Regions from separate parts of the Frigoribacterium sp. ME-P-080 genome, predicted to be linked through region 2. Evidence: predicted binding sites of a transcription regulator. Region 2 holds the regulator's gene; the other holds the start of a gene.
The links. The regulator LexA, encoded in region 2, represses DNA repair genes until DNA is damaged. The targets are predictions, from matches to a motif close to TCGAACANNTGTTCGA.
Positions count from the first base shown of each region.

Region 1: QRN23_RS11255 (DNA polymerase III subunit alpha) is a predicted target of LexA. The motif match lies at 3,190-3,205, and genes of this name have one in related genera.

Region 1 covers NZ_JARVRR010000004.1:573,932-580,000, reverse strand. The annotation lists gene QRN23_RS11255 (DNA polymerase III subunit alpha) at 1-3,150, opposite strand, end outside; gene QRN23_RS11250 (FUSC family protein) at 3,283-4,596, shown strand; gene QRN23_RS11245 (glucose-6-phosphate dehydrogenase) at 4,797-6,069, shown strand, end outside.
Region 2 covers NZ_JARVRR010000010.1:24,291-30,359, reverse strand. The annotation lists gene miaA (tRNA (adenosine(37)-N6)-dimethylallyltransferase MiaA) at 1-785, shown strand, start outside; gene dapF (diaminopimelate epimerase) at 782-1,660, shown strand; gene QRN23_RS14300 (class I SAM-dependent methyltransferase) at 1,704-2,324, opposite strand; gene hflX (GTPase HflX) at 2,401-3,948, shown strand; gene lexA (transcriptional repressor LexA) at 4,045-4,758, opposite strand; gene QRN23_RS14285 (LysM peptidoglycan-binding domain-containing protein) at 5,031-5,399, shown strand; gene QRN23_RS14280 (histidinol-phosphate transaminase) at 5,501-6,069, shown strand, end outside.

The sequences.
Region 1 (6,069 bases), on a different contig from region 2:
GGTCGTGCCGTTCCAGTGGTCGCGCAGGTCGGCGGCGCGCACCACGCCCAGGTCGTCGAGCATGGGCCGGTAGCTCTCGATCACGTGTTCGCTGACCTCCATCGAGAGGATGTCGAGCTCGTCGGCGACCCGCTGCCGGGCGTCGACGTCGGGCGTGCCGGTCGGCACCGTGTCGGAGTCGTCGATCGAGAAGTCGAGCTGGTTCTCGACGTCGGTGGCCTTCGGGCGCGACGACCGGCCGGTGAGCGCCCGCACCCGCGCCAGGACGTCGCCGCGGGTGCGGCCGGGCCCGGCGACCGAGTCGAGCGCCCCGACCTGCGCCAGGCGCTCGAAGAGCGATCGGGACGGCGTCGCCCGCTGCCAGAAGTCGGTGATCGAGTCGTAGGGACGGTTCACGACCACCCGGGCCAACTCGGCGTCGCTGATGCCGTGCACGTCGGCCAGCGACAGCCGCAGACCGAGGTCGCCCACCCGGGTCGGCGCGATCGGGGTCGCCGGCGGCCGGAGGCGCTCGACCCGGTAGACGTCGGTCGAGGCGTTGACGTCGAGCGGCAGCACGGGGACGCCCATGCGTCGCGCCTCGGTCAGCAGCAACCGCTTCGGGTACATGCCCGGGTCGTGGGTGAGGACGCCCGCCAGGAACTCGGCCGGGTAGTGGGTCTTCAACCACGCGCTCTGGTAGGTCGGCAGGGCGAACGCGGCCCCGTGGGCCTTGCAGAAGCCGAACGACCCGAACCCCTTGAGCGCGGCCCAGATCCGGTCGACCGCGGCGTCGTCGAAGCGTCGCCTCCCGGTCGCGGGGTCGAGGTTGCCGCGGGTGCGCTCGCGGAAGGTGGCCTCGAGCGCGTCGTCGTCGCCCTTGCCCATGTGCCGTCGGATCTCGTCGGCCTCGGCGAGCGACACCTGCATGGTCGCCTCGAGGATGCGCAGCACGTGCTCGTGGTAGATGACCACCCCGTAGCTGTCGTCGAGGAACGACGCGAAGCTCGGGTGCAGGTAGTCGGGCTGTTGGAATCCGTGCTTGGTGTCGAGGAACGGCGCGATCATGTTGCCCTTCATCGGGCCGGGCCGGAACAGCGAGATGTCGGCGATGAGGTCTTCGTAGCGGTCGGGCTGCATCTTGCCGATCAGCTCGCGCTGCCCGGGGCTCTCGATCTGGAACATGCCGAGCGTGTGGGTGGTGCGGATCGCCTCGAAGGTGGGCTCGTCGTCGTGCGGGATCTCGTCGAGCTCGATGCGACCCTGGCGGTTCACGTAGGGCACGTCGACGGGCAGGGCGCCGGCGAGGGCGGCACGGGGGCCGTTGACGCGTTCGATCTCGTCGAGGGCGTAGGCGAGCGAGCTCTGCATGCGGACGCCCAGGACGTCCAGCTTGAGCAGGCCGGCGTCGTTCATGTCGTACTTGTCGAACTGGCTCATCGGCAGGCCGATGCCGCTGGGCTGGACGGGGGTCGTGCTGAGCAGGTCGGAGTCGCCGAGGATGACCCCGCACGGGTGCATCGAGATGTGCCGGGGCAGACGGTCGAGCCGTTCGCTGAGGTCGACGAGCAGGTCGATCTGGTCGTTGCTCCGGGCGAGCTCGGCGATCTCGCGCAGCTCGGGTTTCTCGGCCATCGCCGTGCGCAGGTCTCGGGCGTTCGACCGCCAGACGTTCTTGGCCACGAGGTCGATCTGCTCGTCGTCGAGGCCCAGCGCGAGACCGGCGTCGCGCACCGCCCCGCGTCCGCGGTAGGTGGACTGCATCGACATGAGCGTGACCCGGTTGCTGCCGTACCGGTCGAAGATCGCCCGGTAGACCTCGTGCCGCCGCGCCGCCTCGACGTCGATGTCGATGTCGGGCAGGGTCTCGCGCTTGTTGCCGAGGAACCGTTCGAACAGCAGGTCGTGCTCGATCGGGTCGACGTTCGAGATGCGCAGCAGGTAGGTGACGAGGCTGCCGGCCCCCGATCCCCGCGCCGCGTTGCGCACCCGCAGGTCGCGCATCAGCGCCGAGACGTCGGCCACGGTGAGGAAGTACCCGGCGAAGCCGAACCCGGTGATGATGCCGAGTTCGTAGCGCATGCGGTCCTCGACCTTGTCGCGCAGGGCACGGTCGGCGTCGCCGAAGCGTTCGGTGACGCCGGCCTGGGCCTGCCGGAACAGCGCCTGGTCGGGGTCGCCTTCGACGCCGATCGCGCTGAGCTCCGGCACCTTCGGGCGGCCCCAGCCGAGGTCGGCGACGGGGTCGAGTCGGCACCGGTCGGCCAGGCGTTCGGTGGCGGCGAGCATCTCGTCGCCGACGCTGCGGGGCATCGACGAGGCGTCGCTCACCAGACGGGCCAGTCGGCGCATGTCGGCGGGGCGCTTGAGGTAGGCCTGGGCGTTCGGTTGGGGCCGGAACGAGCCGAGGGCGGCCAGGTGCCCCGCCGAGTCGAGCACGTCGGCCGTGACGGCCTCGTCGGGATCGAGGTACCGCACGGCGTTCGTGAGCACGGCCGGCACCCCGACGTGGTCGGCCAACTCGAGCATGCGGGCGGCGTGCCGGATGCTGCGGCTCTCGCCCGGCTCGGTCAGGTGGCAGACCACCTCGACCACCACGCCGCCCGGCAGCGTCGCCGCCCAGTCGGCGAGCGACGCCGCGGCCTCGCTGTGACGCCCCGCCTGGACCAGTCGGCCCACGTCGGAGTCGGGCCCCAGCAGCACGGTCGCCGCCGGCTCGGTCTCGCCCTGGACGAAGCCCCTCACCCGGGACCGGGCGATGGTCGCCACGCTGTTGGCGCTGCCGCTGGCGCGGCGGGTGGCCCGACCGTGGGACGCGCTGATCAGCCGGCACAGCGCCGCCCACCCCGCCTTCGCCGGCCCGCCGCCCCGCGCCCCGTGCGCCAGCACCACGATGCGGTCGACCCCGCCGACGGCCCCGCCGCCGTCGGCACCACCGTCCACGAACCCCTCGCGGTCGTCCCGGCACCCCAGCTCGACTCCGACGATCGGGTCGACGCCCGCCGTCCGGCAGGCCCCGACGTGCCGGATCGCCCCGTACAGCCCGTCCCGGTCGGTGATCGCCGCCGCGTCGGCACCCGCCGCGACGGCGGCGTCGACGAGCGCCTTCGGGTGCGCCGTGCCGTGGTGGGCGCTGAACGCCGACGCGACGCGCAGGTGGGTGAAGCTCATGGTCGGTACCTCGGGCTGCTGAACCCCCGGCCGGGTCGTTCGAACAGGTGTTCGACCAGTGTACGTCGCTCCGATCGGCCGTCGCACCCCGTGGCCCGTCCCTCGGGTCCCACGGCCTGTCATCATCGGGGCATGTCCGATCGACGCCCCACCCCGACCGATCGAGGCTCCACCTCGCCCGATCGACGGTCCGCCCTGCGTCGCGACGCCCGCACCGCGACCCACTGGACCCGCGTCCTGCTGGCCCAACCGCGCCTCCTGCTCGCCGTGAAGACGGCGCTCGCCGCCGCCCTCGCCTACTGGATCGCGCCGCAGGTGCCCGGCGTCGCCGCCGACTACCCGTACTACGCGCCGCTCGGCGCCGTGATCGCGATGTACCCGACCATCAAGAGCTCGCTGCGACAGGGGTTCCAGGTGCTGGTCGGCGTGGTCGTCGGCATCGCCCTCGCCACGGCGGTCTTCTCGCTGCAGGACGGTCGGCCCGGCGTGTTGGCGGTGGCGCTCGTCGTCGGGGTCGGCGTGCTCGTGGCGGGCATCCGCTGGCTCGGCGCCGGTCGCGACTGGGTGCTCACGGCCGGGTTGTTCGTGCTGCTGCTCGGCGGCGCGAACGCCGAGGCCTACTCGCTGGGCTACATCGTGCAGATCGGCGTCGGCGTCGGCGTCGGCGTCGTGGTCAACCTGGTGCTCGTGCCGCCGCTCTACGCCTCGCGAGCCGAGGAGCGCCTCCTCCGGGTGAAGGACTCGCTGGCCGACCGGGCCGACGAGGTCGCCGGCGTGTTCGAGACCCCCTGGCCCCTCGAGGACGACGAATGGGAGCGTCGCGTGGGCGTCCTGCCGAGCACCCTCCGCCGCGTCCGCGAGACCGTCGCGTACGCGGACGAGTCCCGTCGCATGAACCCGCGGTGGTTGCTCCGCCGCCGCGACCTCGGCCAGGAGTACGCGGATCTCGCCACGTACGAGCGCGTCTCGTTCCACCTGCAGGACGTCGCCGAGGTCTCGGGCATCCTCGGTCGCCGGATCGGCCGGCAGATCGGCATGCCCGACGACCTCGCGCCCGACGTCGCCCACGCCGTGCACGGCGTCGCCACCGTCATCCGACGCCACGGGGCCGACGACGTCGACGCGTTCACCGACGCCCGGCGACGCGTCGCCGACCTCTGGGACGCCGTCGACCGCCACCGGGACCGCCCGACCACGGACACGAGCGGCGGCGTCTCGATCGCCGTCTCGCTCGGACGCATCATCGCCGCGCTCGACCCCGACGACACCACCGCGCCCCGCCCCGAGGACGACGCCGCCGAGGAGGGGCGCGCGGCCGACGACGACGACACCGGCGGCCGGGTGGGCGGCACCGACAGCACGGGGCCGGTCGACGACGACAGCGCACCCCGCGACACCGCCCCGCACGACACCGTGCAGGACGGCGAGGCCGACGCCGGTCGCTGACCCCGATACGGCGCTCGCCCTCCGGGAGCAGTACGGTTGACCGGGCACCGGCGCCGAGACGCGACCCGTGCCCTCCGCGGCCGGGGCGGTCGACGGGAATGTCCGTCCCCCCTGTGCGTTGACACCCGTGGCCCCGAGAACCCCCGCCGCCTGATCGACCAGCGACGACACGATCGTCGCCCTCCCACGAAAGCTGCACTGTGACAGACACCACCACCCTCATCATCCTCGGAGCCAGCGGAGACCTCACCGAGCGTCTGCTGCTCCCCGGCCTCGCGAGCCTGCTCAAGAGCGACCGCGGCGTCGACGTCCAGCTCATCGGCACCGGCCGCAGCGAGCGCAGCCCCGAAGAGTGGGACGACGTCGTGAAGACCGCCTTCAACGGCGACGCCGGCAGCGACCTCGCCAAGAAGACGCTGGCGTCGAGCCGGTACATCCAGGGCGACCCGACCACGGTCGAGCACCTGAAGGCCCTGTTCGAGGCCAGCGAGGGCACGCCGGTCATGTACTTCGCCCTGCCGCCCGCCATCAGCACCAAGGTGATCCAGGCGCTCGCCGAGATCGACCTGCCCGACGGCCTGCGCCTCGCCCTCGAGAAGCCGTTCGGCTCGGACGAAGAGAGCGCACGCGAGCTCAACGCCGAACTCCTCAAGATCGTCCCCGAGGAGCGCATCCACCGCACCGACCACTTCCTCGGTCGCGCGACGGTCCTCAACATGATCGGCCTGCGCTTCGCCAACCGCCTCTTCGAGCCGGTCTGGAACAGCGAGAACATCGAGAAGGTCGAGATCTTCTACGACGAGGTCCTCGGCCTCGAGGGTCGCGCCCAGTACTACGACAAGGCCGGCGCACTGATCGACATGATCCAGAGCCACCTGCTGCAGGTGCTCGCCGTCATCGCGATGGACGCCCCGTCGAGCATCGACTCGGTCGAGCTGCGCAGCGAGATCGCCCGCGTCCTGCGCGCCACCTGGGTCAAGGACGCCGACCCGGTCGCCTCGAGCCGTCGCGCCCAGTACGCGGCCGGCACGATCGAGGGCAAGGACGTCCCCGCCTACGCCGACGAGGACGGCGTCGACAACGAGCGCCAGACCGAGACCCTCGCCGAGGTCGAGTTCGAGGTCAAGACCCGTCGCTGGGCGGGCGTGCCGTTCATCCTGCGTTCGGGCAAGGGCATGACCAAGATCCGCAAAGAGGTGCTCATCACCTTCAAGCCGGTCCCCGCGCTTCCCGAGGGCCTCAACGGCTCGTCGACGCCCGACACGCTCCGCATCGAGATCAGCCCCGAGACGATGGAGCTCGGCGTCACCACGAACGGCTCGGGCAACCCGTTCGACCTCGAGAAGTCGACGATGTCGGTCACCCTGGGCAAGCCCGAGCTCACGCCCTACGGCGAGGTGCTCAGCGGCATCTTCCACGACGACCCGACGCTCTCGATCCGCGGCGACGTGGCCGAGCGCTGCTGGGCGATCG
Region 2 (6,069 bases):
GGGGCATGGACGTCGGCACGGCCAAACTGCCGGTCGCCGAACGGCGAGGCTTCGCGCATCATCTCCTCGACGTCCTCGACGTCACCGACGAGGCGAGCGTCGAATGGTATCAACGCGAAGCCAGGGACCTCATCGACGGCATCGTCGCGCGCGGGGCGGTGCCGGTCCTCGTCGGTGGGTCCGGGCTCTACGTCTCGAGCGTGTTGTTCGACTTCCGGTTCCCCGGCACCGACCCTGCGATCCGGAGTCGCTACGAGGCGATCGCCGACGAGCAGGGGCCAGGGGCGCTGTACGACTTGTTGAGAGAGCGTGATCCGGCGTCCGCCACGTCGATCGGGCCCTCCAACGCCCGACGTCTCGTCCGGGCGCTCGAGGTCGGGGACCTCACCGGCCGTCCCCTCTCGGGAACGCTGCCCGAGAAGTCGTCACCGTGGCGGCCGTCGATCGTCTTCGGCGTGGCCGAGGAGCGCCCCGTGCTCGTCGAACGTCTCGACCGACGCGTCGACCAGATGTGGCGAGACGGCCTCGTCGACGAGGTGCGGGGTCTGCTTCCCCTCGGGCTCGAGCGAGGGGTCACGGCGAGCCGGGCGATCGGTTACGCGCAGGCCGTCGCCCAGATCCGGGGTGAGCTCGGCGAGGGGGACGCCATCGATGCCACGGCGGCCCTCACCCGTCGCTACGCCCGCCGCCAGGCGAGTTGGTTCCGCCGGTACGACGACGTCGAGTGGTCCCGCTCGGGCGACGCCCAGGCGGTCGACCGGGCCGTGGCTAGAATCCTGGGGTGACCACCACGCTGCAGTTCACCAAAGGGCACGGCACGGGCAACGACTTCGTCTTGTTCACCGATCCCGATGCGGGCACCGACCTGAGCCCCGCCATGATCCGGGCCCTGGCGGACCGGAGGTTCGGGGTGGGCGGGGACGGGGTCATCCGTGCGGTCCGCACGGCGGCGTTGTCCACCGAGGCGGGCCTGCTCGAGACCGAGCCGCGCGCCGAGTGGTTCATGGACTACCACAACGCCGACGGCAGCCCGGCCGAGATGTGCGGCAACGGCATCCGTGTCTTCGCGCGCTACCTCCTCGAGCGGGGGCTGGTCCAGCTGGGCGAGGACGACGTGCTCGTCGTCGGCACGCGGGCCGGCGCGCGTGAGGTGCGTCGTGACGGCACGGGCTTCCGCGTCGACCTGGGGCCGTGGAGGCTCGGCGACGACGATCCGGTCGTGCGGGCGCGCGAGCTGCACGCGGCGCGTCCCGGCCTGCCGATCTCGGTGGGCAACCCCCACGTGGTGGTGGCACTCGCCGGCGACGGCGAACTGGACGGTCTCGACCTGACCTACGTGCCGATCGTCGACCCGGCCCCGGCCGACGGGGCGAACGTCGAGTTCGTGGTCCCGGCGGATCCGCTCGTGGTCGACGGGCTGGGTCGCATCCGCATGCGTGTCCACGAGCGGGGCAGCGGCGAGACCCTGTCGTGCGGCACCGGTGCGGCAGCGGCCGCCCTGGCGACGCGGTTCTGGGCAGGAGCCTCGGCACCCGAGGCCTGGTTGGTCGAGGTCCCCGGCGGCGTCGTGGGCGTGTCGGTGAGTCATCACGCCGATGGTGAGCACGTCTCGCTCAGCGGGCCGGCCGAACTGGTCTTCACCGGCGCGCTCGAACTCTGAGCCGCGCCGGGAGCCGGCGTCCAGATCTCGGCGAGAAGACCGATCAGTCGGCGTCGGTGAGTCGCTCGGCACGCAAGATCCGGTATCCCTTGCTGGTGGAGGCGCGGGTCACGTCCACGACGCCGGTCATGGTCTCGTTCATCCAGCGCTGCAGGGAGTCGGCCCCCAGGTTCTTCTGCACGACGAGCCACGCGTCCGACCCCGCGTCGAGGCGGGGGAGCCACCGTTCGAGCAGGGAGTGCAGTTCGGCCTTGCCGACCCGGATCGGCGGATTCGACCAGATCGTCGCGAAGCGGAGATCGCCGGGAACACCGTCGGGGGTCACGGCGTTGACGTTCTCGAGGCCGACCGACCGCGCGTTCTCGCGCACGAGGTCGAGCACTCTCTCGTTCACGTCGACGGCCCAGACCGTCGCGTCGGGTGACGACAACGCGAGGCTCAGTGTGATGGGGCCCCACCCGCACCCGACGTCCAACAGATGGCCCGCCCTCGGCGGCGTCGGCGTGCCCGCCAGCAGGACCGAGGTGCCCGGGTCGACGCGGCCGGGGCTGAAGACGCCGGCAGCCGTGGTCAGGGTCAGCTCCCGTCCTGCGAGGACGACCTCGATCGTCCGGGGCTTGGCCTCGCTGCCGGGCTGGGGGGAGAAGTAGTGCTCGCTGGCCATGGTCGCCAACCTACCGAACATCCGGCAGGGCCTCGCTCCCTGCTCTCCGCACACCGAAAGGGTTAGTATCACCCCGATGACAGACCACACCACGACCCCGCTCGATCCGGAGCGGAACGACCAGCCCGACGACGTCGTCGCGCGCGTGCTCGATCGTGCGGCCCAGAGGGCATCCGGCTACACCGTGTTCTCGCCGGCTCAGGCCATCCAGACCCGCTCGTTGCACCACGACGGCGACTCCGACGGCGATCAGTCCGAGCGCGACGACCGCCAGGCCCTCCGCCGCGTAGCGGGCCTGTCGACCGAACTGCAGGACGTCACCGAGGTCGAGTACCGGCAGTTGCGCCTCGAGAACGTCGTCCTGATCGGCGTCTACTCGCAGGGGTCGATGGCGGACGCCGAGAACTCCCTCCGTGAACTCGCTGCCCTGGCCGAGACGGCGGGGGCGGTCGTGCTCGACGGACTGCTGCAGCGACGGCCGAACCCGGACCCGAGCACCTACCTGGGCAAGGGCAAGGCCGAAGAACTGCGGGGAACGGTCGCGGCCCTCGGCGCCGACACCGTCATCGCCGACACCGAACTGGCCCCCAGCCAGCGACGCGCCCTCGAGGACGTGGTCAAGGTCAAGGTGATCGACCGTACGGCGGTCATCCTCGACATCTTCAGCCAGCACGCCAAGAGCCGGGAGGGCAAGGCGCAGGTCGAACTGGCCCAGCTCGAGTACCTCCTGCCCCGTCTCCGCGGTTGGGGCGAGTCGATGTCCCGCCAGGCCGGTGGACAAGTCGGAGGCGCGGGTGCCGGAATGGGCAGCCGCGGGCCCGGTGAGACCAAGATCGAGCTCGACCGGCGCCGCATCCACACCCGCATGGCCCGGCTCCGCAAGCAGATCAAAGAGATGAAGCCTGCCCGCGACGCCAAGCGGGCCAACCGTGACCGCAACGAGGTGCCCACCGTCGCCATCGCCGGATACACGAACGCCGGGAAGTCCAGCCTCCTGAACCGGTTGACGAGCGCGGGCGTCCTCGTCGAGAACGCGCTGTTCGCGACCCTGGACGCGACGGTCCGCAAGAGCGTGACGGCCGACGGTCGTCCCTTCACGTACGCCGACACCGTCGGATTCGTCCGGAACCTCCCTCACCAGCTGGTCGAGGCATTCCGATCGACGCTCGAGGAGGTCGAGGCGTCCGACGTCATCGTGCACGTCGTCGACGGGTCGCACCCCGACCCCGCCGCCCAGCTCGCCACCGTCCGAGACGTCATCGCCGAGGTCGACGGTCGCGACATCGCCGAGATCGTCGTCTACAACAAGAGCGACCTCGTCGACGACGACCAGCGTCTCGTCCTGCTCGGGCTCGAGCCGACGGCGGTCTTCGTCTCGGCACGGACGGGTGAGGGCATCGACGAGCTGCTGGCCCGCATCGCAGCCGTCCTGCCCGAACCCGAGATCGAGCTCGACCTGTTGGTGCCGTACGACCGCGGCGACGTCGTCTCCCACCTCCACGACTCGGGCCGCATCGTCAGCACGGACTACGAAGAAGAGGGCACCCGGGTCCACGCCCGTGTCTACCCGAGTGACGTCGCCGGGCTCACGCCCTACGTGGCTCCCGTGGGCGTGGGGCGCTGACGCCGAGCCCCACGTCCTCGAACGACGAAGCGCCGACCACCTGTGGTGGTCGGCGCTTCGTCGTGCGCGGGGCGGGTCGCCACCGCCGAGAGAGGATCAGACGGAGCGCAACACGGCGACGACCTTGCCGACGATCTGCGCATGGTCGCCGACGATGGGTTCGAACGCGCTGTTCCGGGGAAGCAGCCAGGTGTGGCCGTCTCTCTGGCGGAACACCTTGACGGTCGCTTCGTCGTCGAGCATGGCCGCGACGATGTCGCCGTTCTCGGCGTCCTGCTGCTGCCTCACGACGACCCAGTCCCCGTCGCAGATCGCCGCGTCGATCATCGAGTCGCCGACCACCCGCAACATGAACAGTTCGCCCTTGCCGACGAGTTGACGCGGCAGGGGCATCACGTCCTCGATCTGCTGCTCGGCCGTGATGGGGATGCCGGCGGCGATCCGTCCGACCATGGGGACGTGAGCCGTGTCGCCGTCGTCACTCGTCGTGAAGACGGTGGCCGGGGCCGCCGCCGGCGCCGTCGCGTCCACGAGGACCTCGAGGGCTCGGGGTCGGTTCGGGTCGCGGCGGATCTTGCCGGCGAGTTCGAGCTGGTTCAGCTGGTGCGTGACGCTCGACAGGGACTTGAGGCCGACGGCGTCGCCGATCTCGCGCATGCTCGGGGGATACCCGCGGTGTCCGATGCTCTCGGTGATCGCGGCGAGGATCGACTCCTGCTTCGCCGTCAACTCCTTGCGGGGGAGGACACCCGGATCGAGCTGACGGGGGGCGTCGGTGGCCGCCTGCGGGGTGCGCTTCGGGTCGCTCATGGGTCTCCTGCCGTCGATGTCGGTGGTCCCTGTTTGACTCTTACCACCGATCGAAACCGTATCCGATCGGGCGGTGTCGACAAAACACATGTTCGAGTGTGTCGCGTTATCGCCTCCCGATCCACAGCGATTCCGTCCGGTGATACCTGTCGCGGGGGTTGAAAGCCTCGGCAATCGAATGTATGTTCGGAACACGTCTTCGTGCCTGGCATTCCCGGCCGAGTGCCGGGCACGAACTCGTCCCCTGTCTTCCACGGTGAAAGGACCACCTCATGAGCGTCACCTCAGCATCAGCAGTTGTGTCCCCCGTCGACTCGACCCGAGTCGTGCGCACGCGTCTGCGCATCACCCGGCGGGGCCGCGCGGTCGTCGCCGCGCTCGTCGCGGTCCCGCTCGTCGTCGTGGCGGGTGCGCTCGTCCTCAACGGTGGCGGCGCCGTCGCGTCCGACACGACGGGTCGCGCGGACTTCCAGCACGTGACCGTCGACGGTGGCGAGACGCTCTGGCAGGTCGCCTCGGAGATCGACCCCGACGCCGATCCTCGCGACGTCATCGCCGACCTTGTCTCGCTCAACAACCTGCCGAGCGCCGAGGTCTCCGCCGGGCAGAGCCTCGCCGTCCCCGCTCAGTACGCTCGCTGAACTGCCGCCGCCGACGAGGTGGGTGGTCCGGCCCACTGACATCGTGTTCGTTCGGTGGCGACCGACCCGACACACCGTCGGCCCGCCCGTACGATGGTGGGGTGTCCTTCAGTCTCGACGACCTGCCCATCCGTGACGACCTCCGGGGGCTGGCGCCCTACGGCGCTCCCCAGAAGAAGGTCCCGGTCGCTCTCAACGTCAACGAGAACACGCATCCCATCCCCGAGGACGTCGCTCGCGACATCGTCGAGTCGGTGGCCCGGGCGGTCCTCGACGTCAACAGGTACCCCGATCGTGAGTTCACGACGCTGCGCGACTCGCTGGCGGCTTACCTCGGTCACGACCTGACCCGCGACAACATCTGGGCGGCGAACGGCTCCAACGAGGTCATTCAGCAGCTCCTCCAGGCCTTCGGAGGCCCGGGCCGATCCGTCCTGGGGTTCCCCCCCACGTATTCGATGCACTCGATCATCGCCACGGGCACCGGCAGCCGGTGGATCGAGGGTCGTCGTGACGAGGGGTTCCGCATCTCGCCCGAGACCGCGGTCTCCGAGATCGAGCGCACCCGTCCCGACATCGTCTTCTTCTGCGGACCGAACAACCCCACGGGCACCCCTCTCGATCTCGCCACGATCGAGGCTGCCTACGACGCGACGGACGGCATCGTCTT